Linked DNA regions of Variovorax paradoxus. The protein of the gene in region 2 binds, or shares a complex with, the protein of the main gene of each other region. Links are inferred from orthologs where the notes say so. Each region holds a gene or a part of one and is shown on either strand. Other genes may lie near its edges.

Region 1 (9,665 bases), 2.8 Mb from region 2 along the record:
ATCTGGTCGATGTTGTCGGCGGTCCAGCCCAGCTGGCTCAGGATGAAGGCCGGCGCCTTGTTCAGCTTCAGCACGCGCTTGAAGGAGAACACAACGTCGTCCGGACGCACCGGATTGCCGCTCTCGAACGCGGCGCCCTTGCGCAGCGTGAACTCGATGCTCTTGCCGTCGGCGGCCGGCTTCCAGGCCGAGGCCAGGCCGGGCTTGAGCAGCGTCGGATCTTTCGCGTCGTACTGCACCAGCCGTTCGTAGATGTTGGTCACCACCTCGCCGCTGGAGAACTCGAAGGCCTCGGCCGGATCGAGGCTCACGATGTCGTCGATGTTCTTGACCACCACCAGCGTGTCCTTGGGCGTGGCGGCCCACGCGGACAACGAGAGGAAGATGCCTGCGACTGCCGCGCAAATTCGAGGATTCAAGATTCGCTCCTGGAGAGGATGAGAAGGGGCAAGGAAGGAAAAAAGGACCGTGGAATCAGGCTGCGCGCCGCGCGAGCCATTGCTCGTAGAGGGCAAAGCCCTCGGCGGCCAGCGCGCGCGCCTCGATGCAGGCGTCGAGTACCGGGCCGGTGTAGGCGCCGGCTGCGTCCAGCAGGTTCAGGGTGCCCAGCATGCGGGAGCCGTCGAGCACCGGGATGTTGATGACCGCGCCGAGGCCGTTGCGCACGATGGCCGGCAGGTCGGAGAAGTGCGGGCCGAAGTCCTCGGGCCGGCTGGCCACGAAGCATTCGCCGCGCTCCATGAGGGCGGTCCACTCGGTGTGGTCGCGCGGCTTCTTGCCGTGCACAGGATAGGCCTCGGGCTGGGTGGTGAAGATGCGCTCGACGCTGGCTTCATCGGGCAGCACCCGGCTCACGGTGAGCAGCTTGTGGCCGATGCGCCGCTGGAGCAGGTCGCTCACGGCGGCGAAGGCGGCTTCGTGTTCGGGAACGGAATGGGCGTTCATGCTCACGCGTCTTTCTTCCTGGAGGGTCGGGTTCTTGCCTTGGCCTTGGCGGGCGGCCCGGACACCCTGGCCGGGGAGCCGTGGCTCTGGAGGTCGTCCGAGGCATGGGGGTCGTCGCCGTCGGTCTTGAACAGCGGCGCGGTACCGACCCACAGCGCCTTGGCGGGCTGGGCGAAGGGGTTCTCCCAGCAGTGCGGCGTGGTGGACGGCAGGTGCACGGAGTCGCCCTCGTCCAGCTGCACCTTGCGGCCGCCGAGCGTGTAGCGCAGGCTGCCGCTGAGGATGTAGACCAGCTCTTCCCCGGGATGGGTGATGGGCGTGGACTTGTGCTTGGCGGGAATCGTCACCACCAGGCCGTTGACGACGCTGCCCGGAAACTGCCCGCTGATGCGGTCGAAGGTCATGCCGCCCGACTGAAGCTGGAACGGCGAGCGCGCGCTCTGCGGAAAGTGATGGCCAGCGGCGTTGCGCGCCTGGAAGAAGTAGTCCAGCTCCAGGCCCAGCACCTGGCCGATGCGCATCAGCGCGGTGAGCGAGGGCGAGGCCAGATTGCGCTCCAGCAGCGAGATGTAGCCGATGCTGAGCTCGCTGCGCTCGGCCACTTCCGCCAGGCTCAGGTGCAGCAGCCGGCGGCGCGCCCGCAGGGCCTCGCCGATGTCGGCGAGAACCCCGGTTTCGCGGCCGTCCGGTGCGGCGCTTGCCGTCGGCGGCTCTTTGGGAGGCTGCGATTTTTTCATTTTTATGAAAAAGTGTAGCAGTCTCAGTAAAATTATTTTACTTTTTTAGCACCTCTTTTTAGCGATTCGTGCGGCGCGGCACGACCGGCCTTCAGGGCCGGATCAACGCCGCCAGCGCACGCGCCGAGGGCGATGCCTCGCGCCCCAGGTGCTCGATCAGGCTGCGCCGGTCGGCTTCCGTGCGCTGCTGCGACAGGAAGCGCTTGCCGGCCAGCGTGCGTATCTCGATCTCGAAGCCGCCGAGCCGCTGCGCGGCGCCGTCGACGAACTCGGGCGCAGCGTCGCCCAGGGACCATGCAGGGTCGCGCCCTTCTTCCTGCGATGCGGTGAGCGCGGCCAGGTGCGACACCACCCAGGCCGGATCGTCGATGAAGCGCAGCGTGCCCTGCGCCTGCACGGCCACGTAGTTCCAGCTCGGTGCCACCCGGCCGCTGCGCTGCCCGTTCACGTACCAGCGCGGCGAGATGTAGGCGTTCGGCCCCTGGAAGACGACGGTCGCGCCGCCGCCGTCCGGCATGCTGCCCCACAGCGAATGGCTCCTGGCGACATGGCCCCGCAGCGTGCCGAAGGGGCCGATGTCGCATACCTCGAGCGGCAGCAGGTTCGCCTGCGCCGTGCCGTCCGAGACGGTGAACAAGGTGGCCAGCGGATAGGCGCGCATGAGCCGCAGGAGTTCCGCGCGCTCCTCGATCGCGAAGAGAGGCTGTGTGTGCATGCGAAAAGTATCTCCGCCCGCCCTTGCGGCCGCTGTCGCGCCCAGGTCATCGGCGCCTCGGTTCCCACCCGTGCACGCTCCGGCTACAGTAGCTGCCCCAACCGGTCATCCAGCCCTTCTGCGGAGAGCCAGACACGGCCGCGAACACACACTCGAGAAGGAATCAGCCATGGGCGCCCAATGGAAAGCGAAACACAAGGACCTGGCAGCCAATGCCAAGGGCCGGTTGTTCGGCAAACTCGCCAAGGAAATCATGATGGCCGCGCGCAACGGCGCCGACCCGGCCGGCAACTCGCGCCTTCGCCTCGTGGTGGAGCAGGCCCGCAAGGTCTCGATGCCCAAGGACACGCTCGACCGCGCCATCAAGAAAGGCGCCGGCCTCACGGGCGAGGCGGTGCATTTCGAGCATGTGATCTATGAAGGCTTCGCGCCGCACCGCGTGCCGGTGATGGTCGAATGCCTGACCGACAACGTGAACCGCACCGCGCCCGAAATGCGCGTGCTGTTCCGCAAGGGCCAACTGGGCACCTCGGGCTCGGTGTCGTGGGACTTCGACCACGTCGGCATGATCGAGGCCGAACCCGCCAAGCCCGACGCCGACCCCGAAGTGGCCGCCATCGAAGCCGGCGCGCAAGATTTCGAACCGGCCGGCGAAGGCAATTCGTCGATCTTCCTGACCGACCCCACCGACCTGGACCTGGTGAGCCGCGCGCTGCCGGCCCAGGGCTTCACCGTGCTGTCGGCCAAGCTGGGCTACAAGCCCAAGAACCCGGTCGACCCGGCGAGCCTGAGCGCGGAAGACCTGGAAGAGGTCGAGACTTTCCTGGCCGCCATCGACGCGAACGACGACGTGCAGAACGTGTTCGTGGGGCTGGCGGGCTGAGGCCGCTTTTTTCCTGCTCCGGATGCTTGCCGGAAGATGCCTCTGTGGCGCCGTCCACTATGCGGTGGCCGATGAGTTCGGCTACGCGCTGAACTGCCACTGCAGCGACTGCCGGCGCGCCACCGGCTCTGCCTTCAAGCCCTTCGCGGGCATCGAGCGCGGCAAGTTCGCCATCACGCAAGGCGAAGACGCGTTGATGATCTACGGCGATAAAGATGCGGGCGACATGCACTGCGTCAGGTGCGGCTCGCTGCTCTGCTCGGTGGTGCGCGACGGGCGGTTCGTGCACGTCACGCTGGGCACGTTGGTCGACGCGCCCTCCATCCGGCCGACCGCGCACATCTTCGTAGGCTCGAAGGCGCCCTGGTTCACCATCACGGACGACCTGCCGCAGTACGAAGGCCATGTCGTGGACACCAGGCCGCGCGGCGACCCGACCTGACCGGCGGGCAAAGAAAAAGGCCCCTGCCCGGAGAGAGCAGAGGCCTTGCGACAACGAAACCGCGTCGGGGACGAATCAGAAGGGAATATCGTCGTCCATGTCGTCGAAGCCCGACGACGACTTGGCCGGTGCCTGGCGCGGAGCCGGTGCCGGAGCACGCGGTGCCGCCGCGGGTGCGCGGGGTGCGTATCCGCCGCCGCCGCCGCCGCCACCGCCATTGCCGCCCTGCGAGTAGCCGCCGCCACCGCCGCCTTGCGAGTAACCGCCGTCGTCCTCGGGACCGCCCGACGGGCCGCCCTGGCCCTGACGGCTGCCGAGCATCTGCATCTGGTCGGCGCGGATTTCGGTGGTGTACTTTTCGATGCCGTCCTTGTCGGTCCACTTGCGCGTGCGCAGGCTGCCTTCGACGTACACCTGCGAGCCCTTGCGCAGGTACTGGCCGGCGATTTCGGCCAGGCGGCCGTTGAAGACGATGCGGTGCCACTCGGTGGCTTCGCGCATTTCGCCGCTTTGCTTGTCTTTCCAGCGATCGGTGGTGGCCACTGTGACGTTCGCGACCTGATCGCCGCTCGGGAAGGTCCGCATTTCGGGGTCGCGCCCCAGGTTGCCGACGACGATGACTTTATTGACCGATGCCATATGCACTGCCCCTGATAAGTAGATGAAGGAGAAGGTTGAGAGGAACCCTCCATTGTGCCCGAAGGCGACCGGCCGGATTCCGTATCGGTGCCAGAATGGCCGTTCCGATGAACCGCGAACCCGACTTCCTCGAGCACCTGCGCGCCGAACTTTCCAGCGGCCGCGTCTGGCTCGACCGGGCGATCGTGCTGGGCTACGCCATCGCGGCCGGGCTTTTCGTGGTGGGCTTCACGCTCGCCAGCGACTGGGTCTTCGGCCAGTTCCACCGCTTCTACCGCGCCTGGCCCTGGGCCGTGCTGCTGACGACGCCGCTGCTCACGGCGGGCATCGTGTGGTTCACGCTGCGTTTCTTCCCCGGCGCGGGCGGCTCGGGCATTCCGCAGATCAAGGCGGCGCTGCACCCCGCCCTGCCGGAAGAGCGCCGCTTCTTCTTCGCGTCGCTGCGGCTCACGGTCGCCAAGATCGGCCTGGGCGCGGCGGGCTTCGCGGCCGGGTTGTCGATCGGGCGGGAGGGGCCTTCGGTACAGGTCGCGGCCGGGGTGATGCAGCATGCGCGGCGCTGGCTCTCGCCCAACACCACCATCGACGGCCGCGCGCTCTTGGTGGCCGGGGGCGCGGCCGGTATCGCGGCGGCCTTCAACGCGCCGCTGGCGGGCGTGGTGTTCGCCATCGAGGAGCTGTCGGGCCGGCTCGAGGCCCGCTCCAGCGGGCTGATCATCACGGCCATCGTGCTGGCCGGCCTGGTGGCGGTCTCGGCTTTCGGCAACACCAGCTACTTCGGCGTGATCCGCGTGCCCCGGCTGGGCTGGGACGCGCTCGGCCCCGGGCTGCTGGTCACGCTGCTCAGCGGCGCGGCCGGCGGGCTGTTCGCGCGACTGCTGACCGCCTCGCTCACCGGCGCGCCGGGGCGCTTCAACCGCTGGCGGGCGCGTTTCCCGGTGCGCTTCGCGGCAGCGGGCGGGCTGGCGGTGGCCGTCATCGGGCTGGTCACGGGCGGCGTCACCTTCGGCGCGGGCTCCGAGGCGGTCAAGCAGATGCTGCAGGGCCACGACGAGTTGACGCCGCTCTATACGGTGCTCAAGTTCGTCGCCACCTGGCTCACGGCCTGGTGCGGTGTGCCGGGCGGCATCTTCGCGCCGGCGCTGTCCATCGGCGCGGGCATCGGAGACGCGGTGTCGCAACTGGGCAGCAGCGAACTCGGCCCGGCGCTCATCGCCCTGGGCATGGCCGCCTTCCTGGCGGCGGTGACGCAGGCGCCGCTCACCGCCTTCATCATCGTGATGGAAATGGTCGACGGCCATTCGATGGTTCTGAGCCTGATGGCCGCGGCCATGCTGGCCAGCCTGGTCTCCCGCATGATCAGCCGCCCGCTGTACGACACCCTGGCCGAATACATGGTCGGGCGGGCCATCGGAGCCGCCGAACCGGTGCACCCGCCGCCGGAAGCCCCCGCGCCCAGGCCGCCGGAACCCGCCCGCTCGCCATGAATTCTCCGGCGGTCTATCATGTCCGGTTGCCCTCGGACGATCGCCCCCTTTGAATTCCAAAGCCACTGAACTAGCCGCGGCAGAAGCCGCTGAAGCAGCAGAACGCGCCCGCGACGCGGAACGCGAACGCGACGCCTACCTCGGCGCGGTGCTGGCGCAGCAGCGCATCAGCATCCGCGGCGCGCGCACCCACAACCTGAAGAACGTCGACCTCGACATTCCGCGCAACAAGCTGGTGGTCATCACCGGCCTGTCGGGCTCGGGCAAGTCGAGCCTGGCCTTCGACACGCTGTATGCCGAAGGGCAGCGGCGCTACGTCGAGAGCCTCTCGGCCTATGCGCGGCAATTCCTGCAGCTCATGGACAAGCCCGATGTCGACGTGATCGAGGGCCTGTCGCCCGCCATCAGCATCGAGCAGAAGGCCACCAGCCACAACCCGCGCTCCACCGTGGGCACGGTGACCGAGATCCACGACTACCTGCGCCTGCTGTACGCGCGCGCCGGCACGCCCTACTGCCCCGACCATCACCTGCCGCTGCAGGCGCAGACGGTGTCGCAGATGGTGGACGCCGTGCTCGCCATCCCCGACGAGCCGCGCCTGATGATCCTGGCGCCCGTGGCCCGCGAGAAGAAGGGCGAGTTCGTCGAGCTGTTCGCCGAGATGCAGGCCGCAGGCTACGTGCGCTTTCGCGTCGATGGGCAGACCTACGAATACAACGACCTGCCCAAGCTCAAGAAGACCGAGAAGCACGACATCGACATCGTCATCGACCGCCTGCGCGCGCGCCCCGACATGCAGCAGCGCCTGGCCGAGAGCTTCGAGGCGGCGCTGCGGATGGCCGAGGGCCGCGCCATCGCGCTCGAGCTGGGCGCCGAGGGCGCGCCCGACAAGGAACACCTGTTCAACGCCAAGTTCGCCTGCCCGATCTGCCACTACTCGCTGTCGGAGCTGGAGCCGCGCCTGTTCTCGTTCAACTCGCCGGTGGGCGCCTGCCCCAGCTGCGACGGCCTGGGCCACCGCGAGGTGTTCGACCCGGCGCGCGTGGTGGCCTTCCCGTCGCTGTCGCTGGCCAGCGGCGCCATCAAGGGCTGGGACCGCCGCAACGGCTACTACTTCAGCATGATCGAGAGCGTCGCCAAGCACTACAAGTTCGACGTCGACGCGCCCTTCGAGTCGCTGCCCGCATCGGTGCAGCAGGTGCTGCTGCACGGCTCGGCGGCCGAAGAGATCAAGTTCAACTACACCATGGAGTCGGGCAACTTCGCGGGCAAGAAGCTCACGAAGAAGCATCCCTTCGAAGGGATCATCCCGAACATGGCGCGGCGCTACCGCGAGACCGATTCGGTGATGGTGCGCGAAGACCTCGCGCGCTTTCGCAACCTGCAGCCCTGCCCCGACTGCGGCGGCTCGCGGCTGCGGCGCGAAGCGCGCAACGTGTTCCTGGTCGATGAATCGGCACGTCCCGCCGACGGCGGCGAGCCGCCGCGCATGGCGATCTTCGAGCTCAGCCACCTCACCTTGCGCGACTCCCTGGCCTGGTTCCAGACGCTCAAGCTGCGCGGCGCCAAGGCCGACATCGCCGACAAGGTGGTGCGCGAAATCGGCCTGCGCCTGAAATTCCTGAACGACGTGGGCCTGAACTACCTGAGCCTGGACCGCAGCGCCGAGACGCTCTCGGGCGGCGAGGCGCAGCGCATCCGCCTCGCGTCGCAGATCGGCTCGGGCCTCACCGGCGTGATGTACGTGCTCGACGAGCCCAGCATCGGCCTGCACCAGCGCGACAACGACCGCCTCATCGGCACGCTGAAGCATCTGCGCGACATCGGCAACAGCGTGATCGTGGTCGAGCACGACGAGGACATGATCCACGCCGCCGACCACGTGATCGACATGGGCCCCGGCGCCGGCGTGCACGGCGGCCGCGTGATGGCGCAGGGCACCTATGCCGAGGTGTCGGCCAACCCCGACTCGCTCACCGGCCAGTACCTGTCGGGCACGCGCAAGATCGAGGTGCCCAGGCACCGCACCGCATGGCTGCCGGTGGTGAGCAAGCCCGCCTTCAACGAAGGCAAGAAGCCCTCGCGCTTTCCGCAGAGCCCCGCCGCCGAGCGCCGCGCCGCGCGCGAGGCCGCCCACCTGGCCACGCAGACCGACCTGCAGGAGATCCGCGTGGTCGGCGCCACCGGCAACAACCTGAAGAACGTGAGCGTGGCCTTCCCGGTCGGCCTCCTGACCTGCGTGACGGGCGTCTCCGGCTCGGGCAAGTCGACGCTGGTGAACGACACGCTCTACACCGCCGTGGCGCGCACGCTGTACCGCGCGCATGAAGAACCGGCCGCGCACGAATCGGTGGAAGGCATCGAGTATTTCGACAAGGTCATCAACGTCGACCAGAGCCCCATCGGCCGCACGCCGCGCAGCAACCCGGCCACCTACACGGGCCTGTTCACGCCCATCCGCGAGCTGATGGCCGAGACCAACACCGCGCGCGAGCGCGGCTACGGCCCGGGCCGCTTCAGCTTCAACGTGGCCGGCGGGCGCTGCGAGGCCTGCCAGGGCGACGGCGTGGTGAAGGTCGAGATGCACTTCCTGCCCGACGTGTACGTGCCCTGCGAGGTCTGCCACGGCCAGCGCTACAACCGCGAGACGCTCGAGGTGCTCTACAAGGGCAAGAACATCGCGCAGATCCTGGAGATGACGGTCGAGACCGCGCACGAGTTCCTCAAGGCCGTGCCGACCATCGAGCGCAAGCTGCGCACCCTGCTGGACGTGGGCCTGAGCTACATCAAGCTCGGCCAGTCGGCCACCACGCTGTCGGGCGGCGAGGCGCAGCGCGTGAAGCTCGCGCTGGAACTCAGCAAGCGCGACACCGGCCGCACGCTGTACATCCTCGACGAGCCGACCACCGGCCTGCACTTCGCCGACATCGAGCTGCTGCTGAAGGTGCTGCACCAGCTGCGCGACGCGGGCAACACCATCGTCGTGATCGAGCACAACCTCGACGTCATCAAGACGGCCGACTGGCTGATCGACATGGGCCCCGAAGGCGGCGCCGGCGGCGGCACGGTGGTGGGCGAAGGCACGCCGGAAGACATCGCGGCGAACGAGGCGAGCCACACGGGGCGGTATCTGAAGCGGCTGCTGTAGCCGCCTCCGGGCCCGGAAAGACGCTCAGGTCGTCGTCTGCACGTGCAGGCGGCTGGTCTTGCAGCGGTGCAGCGCGCGGTAGTGCTCCAGCGGCCTGCCGTTGGCGCCGTAGGCGATCGACTCGATGCGCAGCAGCGGCTCCGGCGTGGGCAGGTTCAGCAACTGGCAGGTGTCGGCGTCGGGCAGCACCGCGTCGATCCAGCGTTCGGCGCGCACCAGGCGCAGGCCGTACTGGCGGCGCAGCACGTCGTACAGCGAGCGGTCGTCCAGGCGCGTGCGGTGCAGGCCCGGCGCCAGGTCGGCGGGCACCACGGTTTCCACCAGGAGGCGCAGTTCGCCGTCCACGCTGCGCAGGCGCTTGAGCGCCACCACCTGCGTGTCGTCGGTCAGCCCGAGCGAGGCGGCCTCCTGCTCGGTGGGCGCGCGCAGCTCCTGCGTGAGGATCTGCGTGCGCACCGAGCGGCCCTTGCGCTCCATCTCGTCGGAAAAGCCGAGCACGGTGGAGACGAAATCTTCATCCCGCTCGCGCGCCGACACGAAGGCCCCGCGGCCCTTGATCTTGTAGATGAGGTTGTTGCGCACCAGGTCGGCCAGCGCCTCGCGCACCACGATGCGCGAGATGCCGAACTGCTCGCCCAACTCGGCTTCGGACGGCAGCTTGGCGCCGAT
Region 2 (9,896 bases):
GCCGACTTACTTGGCGCCTGCCATGTCAGGCGTGCCGCCTTGGGTCGACTTGCGCTTCACGCTGCCGTCCTTGTTGCGACGACGTTGGTCGCGGGTGCTGGCGCGCTTTTCGCCGGAAGCAGCAGCCTTGTCGGCACCGATGGCGCCGCCTTCGGGCGTCTTGACTTCGTCGCCAGCGGCAGCCTTCACTTGGCCAGCGGGCTTGGCAGCCTTCTTGGCTTCGGCACGTTGCTGCGACTTGCTGTTCGTGGCGTTCCCTTGTTCGGGCGTGGTGCCAGCCGGGTTTTGGGCGTAGGCGCCAGCGGCAAACAGGCCAGCGATCATGACTGCGAGAATTTTGCTCATTGAGATTCCTCTATTCGAGAATTGATTGGAAACGCCTCCCGGCGAGCAGAAGGTCAGCCACTAACGAGGCCATTGGCCTGATGGTTGACAAACCCTCGCTGATGGGTTGCGTCTAAAATGTACAGCGATTTGTTCGCGTCCTGTACAGCGATTCCTCGCGGCTGTCTGAATTCGCTGACACTCGTCAAAATTACGCCACTCCCCCGGAGCCCAACCCCCTCATGTCCAGCTATCAGCACATCAACGTCCCGACCGAAGGTCAGAAGATCACGGTCAACGCTGACAACACCCTCAATGTGCCTGACCAACCGATCATTCCTTTCATCGAAGGCGACGGGACCGGACTGGACATCACGCCGGTGATGCTGAAAGTGGTGGACGCCGCAGTGGCCAAGGCCTACGGCGGCAAGAAGAAGATTCACTGGATGGAGGTCTATGCAGGGGAGAAGTCGACCAAGGTCTACGGCCCCGACGTCTGGCTTCCCGAAGAAACGCTGCAGGCCGTGCGCGACTACGTGATCTCCATCAAAGGCCCGCTCACCACGCCCGTCGGCGGTGGCATCCGCTCGCTGAACGTCGCGCTGCGCCAGGAACTGGACCTCTACGTTTGCCTGCGTCCCATCCGGTACTTCGATGGCGTGCCCAGCCCGGTGCGCGAGCCGCACAAGACCAACATGGTGATCTTCCGCGAGAACTCGGAAGACATCTATGCAGGCATCGAGTTCGAAGCCGAAAGCGACAAGGCCAAGAAGCTCATCAAGTTCCTGCAGGACGAAATGGGCGTCAAGAAGATCCGTTTTCCGGACACCTCGGGCATCGGCGTCAAGCCCGTGTCGATCGAAGGCACCGAGCGCCTCGTGCGCAAGGCGCTGCAATACGCCATCGACAACGACAAGTCCAGCGTGACCATCGTCCACAAGGGCAACATCATGAAGTTCACCGAAGGTGGCTTCCGTGACTGGGCCTACAACCTGGCAGCCAAGGAGTTCGGCGCAGAGCTGGTCGACGGCGGGCCATGGATGAAGTTCAAGAACCCGAGGACGGGCAAGGACATCACCGTCAAGGACAGCATCGCCGACGCGTTCCTGCAGCAGATCCTTTTGCGCCCCGCGGAGTACAGCGTGATTGCCACGCTCAACCTCAACGGCGACTACGTGTCCGACGCATTGGCCGCGCAGGTCGGCGGCATCGGCATTGCGCCGGGCGCGAACCTGAGCGACACGGTCGCGATGTTCGAAGCCACCCACGGCACGGCGCCCAAGTACGCAGGCAAGGACTACGTGAACCCGGGCTCGGAGATCCTCTCGGCTGAAATGATGTTGCGCCACATGGGCTGGACCGAAGCCGCCGACCTGATCATCAGCTCGATGGAGAAGTCGATTGCCAGCAAGAAGGTCACCTATGACTTCGCGCGCCTCATGGATGGCGCCACTCAAGTGAGCTGCTCCGGTTTCGGCCAGGTGATGATCGACAACATGTAATTGCGCAAGTGCGCTGTTCGGTGCTTCGCAGGCATCGAGTGATCGAACCCTTGGATTTCGAAAGAAATTCGAGGGTTTTTTTCTTTGCGACAGCGTTCTTATGCGATTTTTGTACTGTCGCGCACGGCACAACCCCCTTGATTTGTCGAATACGCGCCACCAAGTCTTCATGCGCCGGCACGGCGCTTGCACGCTCTATAGAATCTTTTTCATGGCAACGAGAATTCCCAAGACTCCCACCACCCCGCCGGCCCAGAAACCGGCCGGGGATGACGGAGATTCGGTCGTCCTGGAGCGCCGGCCGCAGAAAACTGCGCCGCCCCAGATGTACCAGGTAGTGATGCTGAACGACGACTACACCCCCATGGAGTTCGTGATCGTCGTGCTGCAGGAGTACTTCAGCAAGGATCGCGAAACCGCGACCCAGATCATGCTCAAGATCCACCTCGATGGCCGCGGCGTCTGTGGGGTCTATTCCCGCGACATGGCGGCCACCAAGGTCAACCAGGTGATGGAAGCAGCCCAGCAGGCAGGGCATCCGCTGCAATGCGTCAGCGAACCTGTTGCGTGAACCTGTTGAATTGCGCAAGCTCCAACCCATCTGAGAACTTATTTACAGCAAGGCAAAAGGAAATCACATGATTGCCCAGGAACTGGAAGTCAGCTTGCACATGGCCTTCGTCGAGGCCCGGCAGCAGCGCCACGAGTTCATCACCGTGGAGCATCTGTTGCTCGCTTTGCTGGACAACCCGAGCGCCGCGGAAGTTCTGCGCGCCTGCTCGGCCAACGTCGACGACCTGCGGGCGTCGCTCACCAACTTCATCAAGGACAACACGCCCCAGGTGGCGGGTACCGACGATGTCGACACCCAGCCGACCCTGGGTTTCCAGCGCGTGATCCAGCGCGCCATCATGCATGTGCAGTCCACCGGCAACGGCAAGAAGGAAGTCACCGGCGCCAACGTGCTGGTCGCGATCTTCGGTGAGAAGGACTCGCACGCCGTCTACTACCTCCACCAGCAGGGCGTGACCCGCCTCGACGTGGTGAACTTCATTGCCCACGGCATCAAGAAGAGCGATCCGCCGGAAGCCGTCAAGGGCGCGGGCGAAGCACCGTCGAACGAAGGCGAAGAGGGCGGCGGCGAACGCAACGAGAAGGCATCGCCGCTCGAGCAGTTCACCCAGAACCTCAACCAGCTCGCCAAGGACGGCAAGATCGATCCGCTGATCGGCCGCGAATACGAGGTCGAGCGCGTCATCCAGATCCTGTGCCGCCGGCGCAAGAACAACCCGCTGTTGGTCGGCGAGGCCGGCGTGGGCAAGACCGCCATCGCCGAAGGCCTCGCATGGCGCATCACGCAGGGCGACGTGCCGGAGATCCTGGCCGAGTCGAACGTGTTCTCGCTCGACATGGGCGCGCTGCTGGCCGGCACCAAGTACCGCGGCGACTTCGAACAGCGCCTGAAGGGCGTGCTCAAGTCGCTCAAGGACAAGCCGAACGCCATCCTGTTCATCGACGAGATCCACACGCTGATCGGTGCGGGCGCTGCCTCGGGCGGCACGCTCGATGCGTCGAACCTGCTCAAGCCGGCGCTCTCGAGCGGCCAGCTCAAGTGCATCGGCGCGACCACCTTCACCGAATACCGCGGCATCTTCGAAAAAGACGCGGCCCTCTCGCGTCGCTTCCAGAAGGTCGACGTGGTCGAGCCGTCGGTGCAGGAAACCGTCGACATCCTGAAGGGCCTGAAGTCGCGCTTCGAGGAACACCACGGCGTGAAGTACGCGGTGGCGGCCCTGCAAGCCGCGGCCGAGCTCAGCGCCAAGTACATCAATGACCGTCACCTGCCCGACAAGGCGATCGACGTCATCGACGAAGCCGGCGCCGCCCAGCGCATCCTGCCGCCGAGCAAGCGCAAGAAGACCATCAGCAAGACCGAAGTCGAGGAAATCGTGGCGAAGATCGCGCGCATTCCCCCGGCCAACGTCAGCAACGACGACCGCAGCAAGCTGCAGACCATCGAGCGCGACCTCAAGAGCGTGGTGTTCGGCCAGGACAAGGCGCTCGAAGTGCTCGCCTCGGCGGTCAAGATGGCGCGTTCGGGTCTTGGCAAGGGCGACAAGCCGATCGGTTCGTTCCTGTTCTCCGGCCCCACGGGCGTCGGCAAGACCGAAGCCGCGAAGCAGCTCGCCTACATCATGGGCATCGAGCTGATCCGCTTCGACATGTCGGAGTACATGGAGCGTCACGCGGTGAGCCGCCTGATCGGCGCGCCTCCGGGCTATGTCGGTTTCGACCAAGGCGGCCTGCTGACCGAGGCCGTCACGAAGAAGCCGCACGCGGTGCTGCTGCTCGACGAAATCGAGAAGGCGCACCCGGACATCTTCAACGTGCTGCTGCAGGTCATGGACCACGGCACGCTGACGGACAACAACGGACGCAAGGCCGACTTCCGCAACGTCATCATCATCATGACGACGAACGCGGGTGCCGAGACCATGAACAAGGCGACCATCGGCTTCACCAACCCGCGCCAGGCGGGCGACGAAATGGGCGACATCAAGCGCCTGTTCTCGCCTGAATTCCGCAACCGGCTGGACGCCATCGTCAACTTCAAGGCGCTGGACGAGAACATCATCCTGCGCGTGGTCGACAAATTCCTGCTGCAGCTGGAGACCCAGCTCAGCGAGAAGAAGGTGGAAGTCACGTTCAGCGACAAGCTGCGCAAGCACCTGGCGAAGAAGGGCTTCGATCCGCTGATGGGCGCTCGTCCGATGCAGCGCCTGATCCAGGACACGATCCGTCGTGCACTGGCGGACGAGCTGCTGTTCGGTCGCCTGACCGACGGCGGTCGCCTCGAAGTCGACCTCGACGACAAGGACGAAGTGCTGCTCGACATCCAGCCTCTTCCGAAGAAGGAAGGCAAGTCGAAGCCCGAAGCCGAGGAAACTGCCGCAGGCTGAGAAACCAACCAGGCAATCCGTGGCCGACGAGGCCACGGAACAGCCTCCAAAGGCCGGTAGCATCGCGCTGCCGGCCTTTTTCTTTGGGTCGGCCGAACCGCACCGCCGCCTCAACCCTTTTTTCGCCTTGATCCTCCCCGAACTCAGCCACGAATGGAAAACCGGCCTCTCCCTGGCGTGGAGCGGCTACATCGCCGTGCTGTCGGTCTGGATCGTGATGCAGAAGCGCGCGCCGGTGTCCACCATGAGCTGGATCCTGTCGCTGGCGCTGCTGCCGTTCGCGGGCTTCGTCGTCTACTACTTCCTCGGGCCGCAGCGCCTGCGCAAGCAGCGGCTCAAGCGGCTGCGCAGCCGCGCCGGCGCCTCCGCCCAGGCCGACGTGGCCCGGCTGCGCGACGCGGCGCAGAACGCGCCGCCGGCCCTGCAGCAGATGGCGAGGCTGGGCATGGCCACCTGCGGCCTGCCGGTGTCGAGCGCGCTCGGCGTCGAGCTGCTCTCGGGCGGGGCGCGCACCTTCGATGCGATCTTCGATGCCGTGCGCGCGGCGCGGGATCACATCCACCTCGAGTACTACATCTTCGAGCCCGACAGGATCGGCACCGCGCTTCGCGACCTGCTTGTCGAACGCGCGAAGGAGGGCGTCACGGTACGCCTGCTGATCGATGCACTCGGCTCCAAGCGTATCGGCCGCAAGTTCATGGCGCCGCTGCACGAGGCCGGCGTGCAGGTGGCGCTGTTCCACGACACCAAGATCGGCCGCCGCCTGCGCCCGGTGACCAACTACCGCACCCACCGCAAGATCGTGGTGTGCGATGGGCGCGTCGGCTTCACGGGCGGCGTGAACATCACCGACGAGGAAGACAAGCGCACCAACCCCGACGCCTACCACGACGTGCACCTGCGCATCGAAGGCAGCGCGGTGCGCTGGCTGCAGACCACCTTTCTCGAGGATTGGACCTACGCCACCGGCGAAGACCCGCGCGGCATGGACGCCGGCCTCGATGCGATGCTCCCGCTGCTCGAGGCGGGCAGCATCCCGGTGCAGATCGTCACCAGCGGCCCCGACAACGCGCTCGAAGCCATCCACCGCATGCACGTGGAAGCCATCCATTCGGCCACGCACCGGGCCTGGCTGACCACGCCGTACTTCGTGCCCGGCGAGCCCGCGCTCATGGCGCTCACCAGCGCCGCACTGCGCGGCGTCGATGTGCGCCTGCTGGTGCCGCGCCGCAGCGACTCGGCCATCGTGAGCGCCGCCGCGCGCTCGTATTTCGACGAGCTGATCGCCGCCGGCGTGAAGGTGTGGGAATACAGGGCCCGCATGCTGCACTCCAAGACCTTGGTGGTCGACGACCATTGCGCGATGATCGGCACCGCGAATTTCGACAACCGCAGCTTCCGGCTCAACTTCGAGGTCTGCGCCGTGGTCTATGGTCCGGCGCTGGCCGGCCCGCTGGCGGCGCAGTTCGAGACGGACCTGCACAGTTCCGGCGCGGTGCGCGCCAATCGGCGCCAGAGTTTCTGGCGCCGTCTCGGCGATGCGATCGCGCGCCTGTTTTCACCCTTGCTCTGAATGAACCACACCTTTCTCTGGCACGACTACGAAACCTTCGGCGCGGTGCCGCGCCGCGACCGCCCCTCGCAGTTCGCGGCCATCCGCACCGATGCCGAGCTCAACGAAGTCGGCGAGCCGCTGATGATCTATTGCAAGCCCGCGCCGGACTACCTGCCCAGCCCCGAGGCCTGCCTGATCACCGGCATCACGCCGCAGGTGTGCCTGGAGCGCGGCATTCCCGAGCATGAATTCGCCGCGCACATCGAGCAGGCGTTCTCGCAGCCCGGCACCATCGGCGTCGGCTACAACACCATCCGCTTCGACGACGAAGTCACGCGCTTCCTGTTCTGGCGCAACCTGATCGACCCCTACGCGCGCGAATGGCAGAACGACTGCGGGCGCTGGGACCTGCTCGACGTGGTGCGCCTGACCTACGCCCTGCGCCCCGACGGCATCCAGTGGCCGAAGAAGGAGGACGGCAAGCCCAGCTTCAAGCTCGAAGACCTGGCCCGCGCCAACGGCCTGCTGCACGAGTCGGCGCACGACGCGCTCTCCGACGTGCGCGCCACCATCGCGCTGGCCCGCCTGATCCGCGACAAGCAGCCCAAGCTGTTCGACTTCGCCTTCGGCCTGCACAAGAAAGATCGCGTGGCCGTCGAACTGGGCCTGCCCGCCATGCGCGAGACCGCCAAGCCCTTCCTGCACGTCTCTGGCATGTTCCCGGTCGAGCGCGGCTGCCTGGCCGTGATGTGGCCGCTGGCCAGCCATCCCACCAACAAGAACGAGCTGCTGGCCTGGGACCTGGCCCATGACCCGAGCGAGCTGCGCGACATCGACGCCGACACGCTGCGCCTGCGCCTCTTTACCCGCACGGCCGACCTGCCCGAGGGCGTGACGCGCATTCCCGTCAAGGGCATCCATCTGAACAAGTCGCCGATGGTGGTTGGCAACCTGCGCACGCTGGCGCCTGCCATGGCCGAGCGCTGGGGCGTCGACCTCGACACCGCCATGCGCCACGCCGCCATTGCGCGCGACCTGCCCGACATGAGCGCGATCTGGTCGAAGGTCTACGCTCGCCCGAAGGAAGAAACGCCCGACGTCGACGAAGACCTCTACGGCGGCTTCGTCGGCAATGCCGACCGCCGCCGCCTCAACCAGCTGCGCGGCCTGTCGCCCGAGGAGTTGGCCAAGGACCGCACCGGTTTCGATGACGGTCGGCTCGACGAGATCCTGTTCCGCTACCGCGCGCGCAACTGGCCCGAGCTGCTGAGCGAGGAAGAGAACGAACGCTGGGAAGCGCTGCGCGTGGCCCGGCTGTTCAAGGGCGAGGGCGGCGCACGCACCATCGAGGCCCTCTTCAGCGAGGTCGACGCGCTGTCCGAGAACGCGGACGAGCGCGGCGAAGAGATCCTCGGCGCCCTCTACGAGTACGCCGAGGCCATCGCGCCGGAAGCCTGAAACCCAACGGGCCGGCCATGTCCATGATCCTGACCGTCACCCCCGAACTTTCCCCGGCGCTCGAATCGCACGGCCTGTTCATCGCGCCCGGCGTGGTGCTGTCACTGCCTTTCCGGCACGAGACACCGGTGCGTCTCTGGCCGGCGGTCGGCCTGTATGGGGTGTCGGTGGGCGCCTATTCCTATGTCTCGCCCCAGGTCCAGCTGCATCAGCTGCGGATAGGGCGCTACTGCTCGATAGGCGACAACCTGAACCTGCTGAGCCAGCATCCGACGGCGTGGCTCACGGCGCATCCGTTCTCGCATCAGCACATCTTTCCGGAGCCGTACCGCAACGAGGCCATCGACCCGTTTCCGCAGCTGGAGCCCACGGTGATCGGCAACGACGTATGGATCGGCTCCAAGGTGAGCCTCAAGAGCGGCGTGACCATCGGCGACGGCGCGCTCATCGGCGCGGGTGCGGTGGTCACGAAAGACGTGCCGCCGTTCGCCATCGTGGGCGGCGTACCTGCGCGAGTGATCCGGCGGCGATTTCCCGATGCGCTCATCGAACGCATCCAGGCCTGCCCCTGGTGGGATTGGGACCTGCGCAAGCTGCCGCTCGACTGGCGGCATCCGGAGGCCGCCCAGGCAACGCTGGAGGCAGCGGTGGCCGAAGGTCGCGTCTCGAAGTGGGAGCCCGGCTGGCGCCAGCTCGAATTCGGCACGCCTGTCGAAGAAGGGCAGAGCGCGCCGCTGGTCTTCCGGCACCTGCCTGCGACGCCTGGCTGAACAGGAGGCTGCATGACGACAAGCAACAACGCCGGGGCGCACGGCGGCATCGTCCGGCGCCTGGACGCGTCCGATGCGGCTGCCTACCGCGCGGTGATGCTCGAGGCCTACGCCATGCATTCCAGCGCATTCACTTCCACGGTTCAGGAGCGTGAGGGCCTGCCGCTGCGCTGGTGGGAAGAGCGCCTCGGCGTCACCGCTGATGCAGCGGAGGCCAGCGTGGTCTACGGTGCGTTCGACGACACCGGCGTGTTGGTCGGTGCGGCGGGGCTGTCCTTCGGCGCGCGCCAACGGGAGCGGCACAAGGCCACGCTGTTCGGCATGACGGTGGCCGCGTCGGCACGCCGCTCGGGCTTCGGCCGCCGGCTGGTGCTGGCATTGCTCGACCACGCGCGGGCGCGCGGCGGCCTGCGGCTGGTGCAGCTCACCGTCACCGAAGGCAACGCCTCGGCGCAAAAGCTTTATGAAGACTGCGGCTTTCGCAGCTTCGGCCTGGAGCCGTTGGCCATCGACGTCGATGGCGAATTGCTGGGCAAGGTCCACATGTGGTGCGACCTCGAGTCGCCCGATTCAGCGCGTCCGCCGGTCGACCGAGGCGATGAAGGCGTCCACCGCTGAGGTGTAGGCGCCGGGCAGGCCGAGTTCGGCGTTGATCTGCGCATGCGACAGGTCTTCGGGCACCACCTGTGCCCGCCCGCCCGTTCCGGTGACGCGGGCTGCGAATTGATCGGCCTGCGCGCACGAACCGTCGCGACGCTGCGTCGAGCACACCAGCAGCATCGGCGGCGCGCCGGGTGCCAGCGCATCGGTCGGCGACACGCTGCGCCAGAACGCCGGGTCGCTGCCGAACACGCGGTCGTAGAAGGGCAGGTGGCGCCGCTGCATCAGCGCCGCGGTATCGAGCGCGGCGCTGTCGAGCGCGATCGCACCCAGCCATGGCCGGGCGCCTTGCTGCCGTGCGATGTCGGGCGAGGCGCTCAGCAGCGCGACCAGGTGCGCGCCCGCCGAATGCCCCATGAGCACGATCCGGCCCGCGTCCGCGCCCCATGACGCCGCGCCGGCCTGGACCGCGGCCAGCGCACGCGCCACGTCCTGCGCCTGCTGCATCACATCGACTTGAGGCACGAAACGGTAGCCCACCGACACCAGGATGAAGCCCTGTGCACGCACCCAGTGATCGACCTTGAGGTCGATCACCGAGGCGGCGTCCTTCTTGCCGAACATCCAGGCGCCGCCGTGGACCATCACCAGCACCGGCGCGCCGTGAGCATCGGGCGGCAGGTAGACGTCCATGCGCTGCGCCGCATCGGGGCCGTAGGGCAGGTCG

Evidence for each region.
Region 1: the proteins of sbcB (region 2) and ssb are in contact, whole or in part, in a crystal structure (PDB 3C94), measured with the Escherichia coli proteins. The link is inferred for Variovorax paradoxus from one-to-one orthologs.

Annotation. Positions count from the first base shown.
Region 1 is NZ_CP091716.1:938,627-948,291, reverse strand. The notes cover bases 2,580-5,348. They hold ssb (single-stranded DNA-binding protein), read right to left. Parts: upstream 4,362-5,348; coding sequence 3,798-4,361; downstream 2,580-3,797. Other genes in these bases: L3V85_RS04655 (chloride channel protein), read left to right, coding at 4,469-5,348; L3V85_RS04665 (GFA family protein), read left to right, coding at 3,303-3,722; L3V85_RS04670 (YebC/PmpR family DNA-binding transcriptional regulator), read left to right, coding at 2,580-3,280. Also shown: L3V85_RS04690 (ABC transporter substrate-binding protein), read right to left, coding at 1-419; L3V85_RS04685 (hypothetical protein), read right to left, coding at 475-945; L3V85_RS04680 (helix-turn-helix domain-containing protein), read right to left, coding at 948-1,682; L3V85_RS04675 (FMN-binding negative transcriptional regulator), read right to left, coding at 1,774-2,397; more of L3V85_RS04670, read left to right, coding at 2,567-2,579; more of L3V85_RS04655, read left to right, coding at 5,349-5,848; excinuclease ABC subunit UvrA, read left to right, coding at 5,898-8,996; L3V85_RS04645 (GntR family transcriptional regulator), read right to left, coding at 9,021-9,665. UniProt on the Escherichia coli protein: Plays an important role in DNA replication, recombination and repair. Binds to ssDNA and to an array of partner proteins to recruit them to their sites of action during DNA metabolism. Acts as a sliding platform that migrates on DNA via reptation.
Region 2 is NZ_CP091716.1:3,707,480-3,717,375, forward strand. The notes cover bases 5,580-8,579. They hold sbcB (exodeoxyribonuclease I), read left to right. Parts: upstream 5,580-6,359; coding sequence 6,360-7,799; downstream 7,800-8,579. Other genes in these bases: cls (cardiolipin synthase), read left to right, coding at 5,580-6,359; L3V85_RS37550 (CatB-related O-acetyltransferase), read left to right, coding at 7,817-8,569. In the rest of the region: L3V85_RS17250 (cell envelope biogenesis protein TolA), read right to left, coding at 7-345; icd (NADP-dependent isocitrate dehydrogenase), read left to right, coding at 567-1,826; ATP-dependent Clp protease adapter ClpS, read left to right, coding at 2,038-2,397; ATP-dependent Clp protease ATP-binding subunit ClpA, read left to right, coding at 2,465-4,786; more of cls, read left to right, coding at 4,914-5,579; L3V85_RS17285 (GNAT family N-acetyltransferase), read left to right, coding at 8,582-9,187; L3V85_RS17290 (alpha/beta hydrolase), read right to left, coding at 9,140-9,896. UniProt on the Escherichia coli protein: Degrades single-stranded DNA (ssDNA) in a highly processive manner.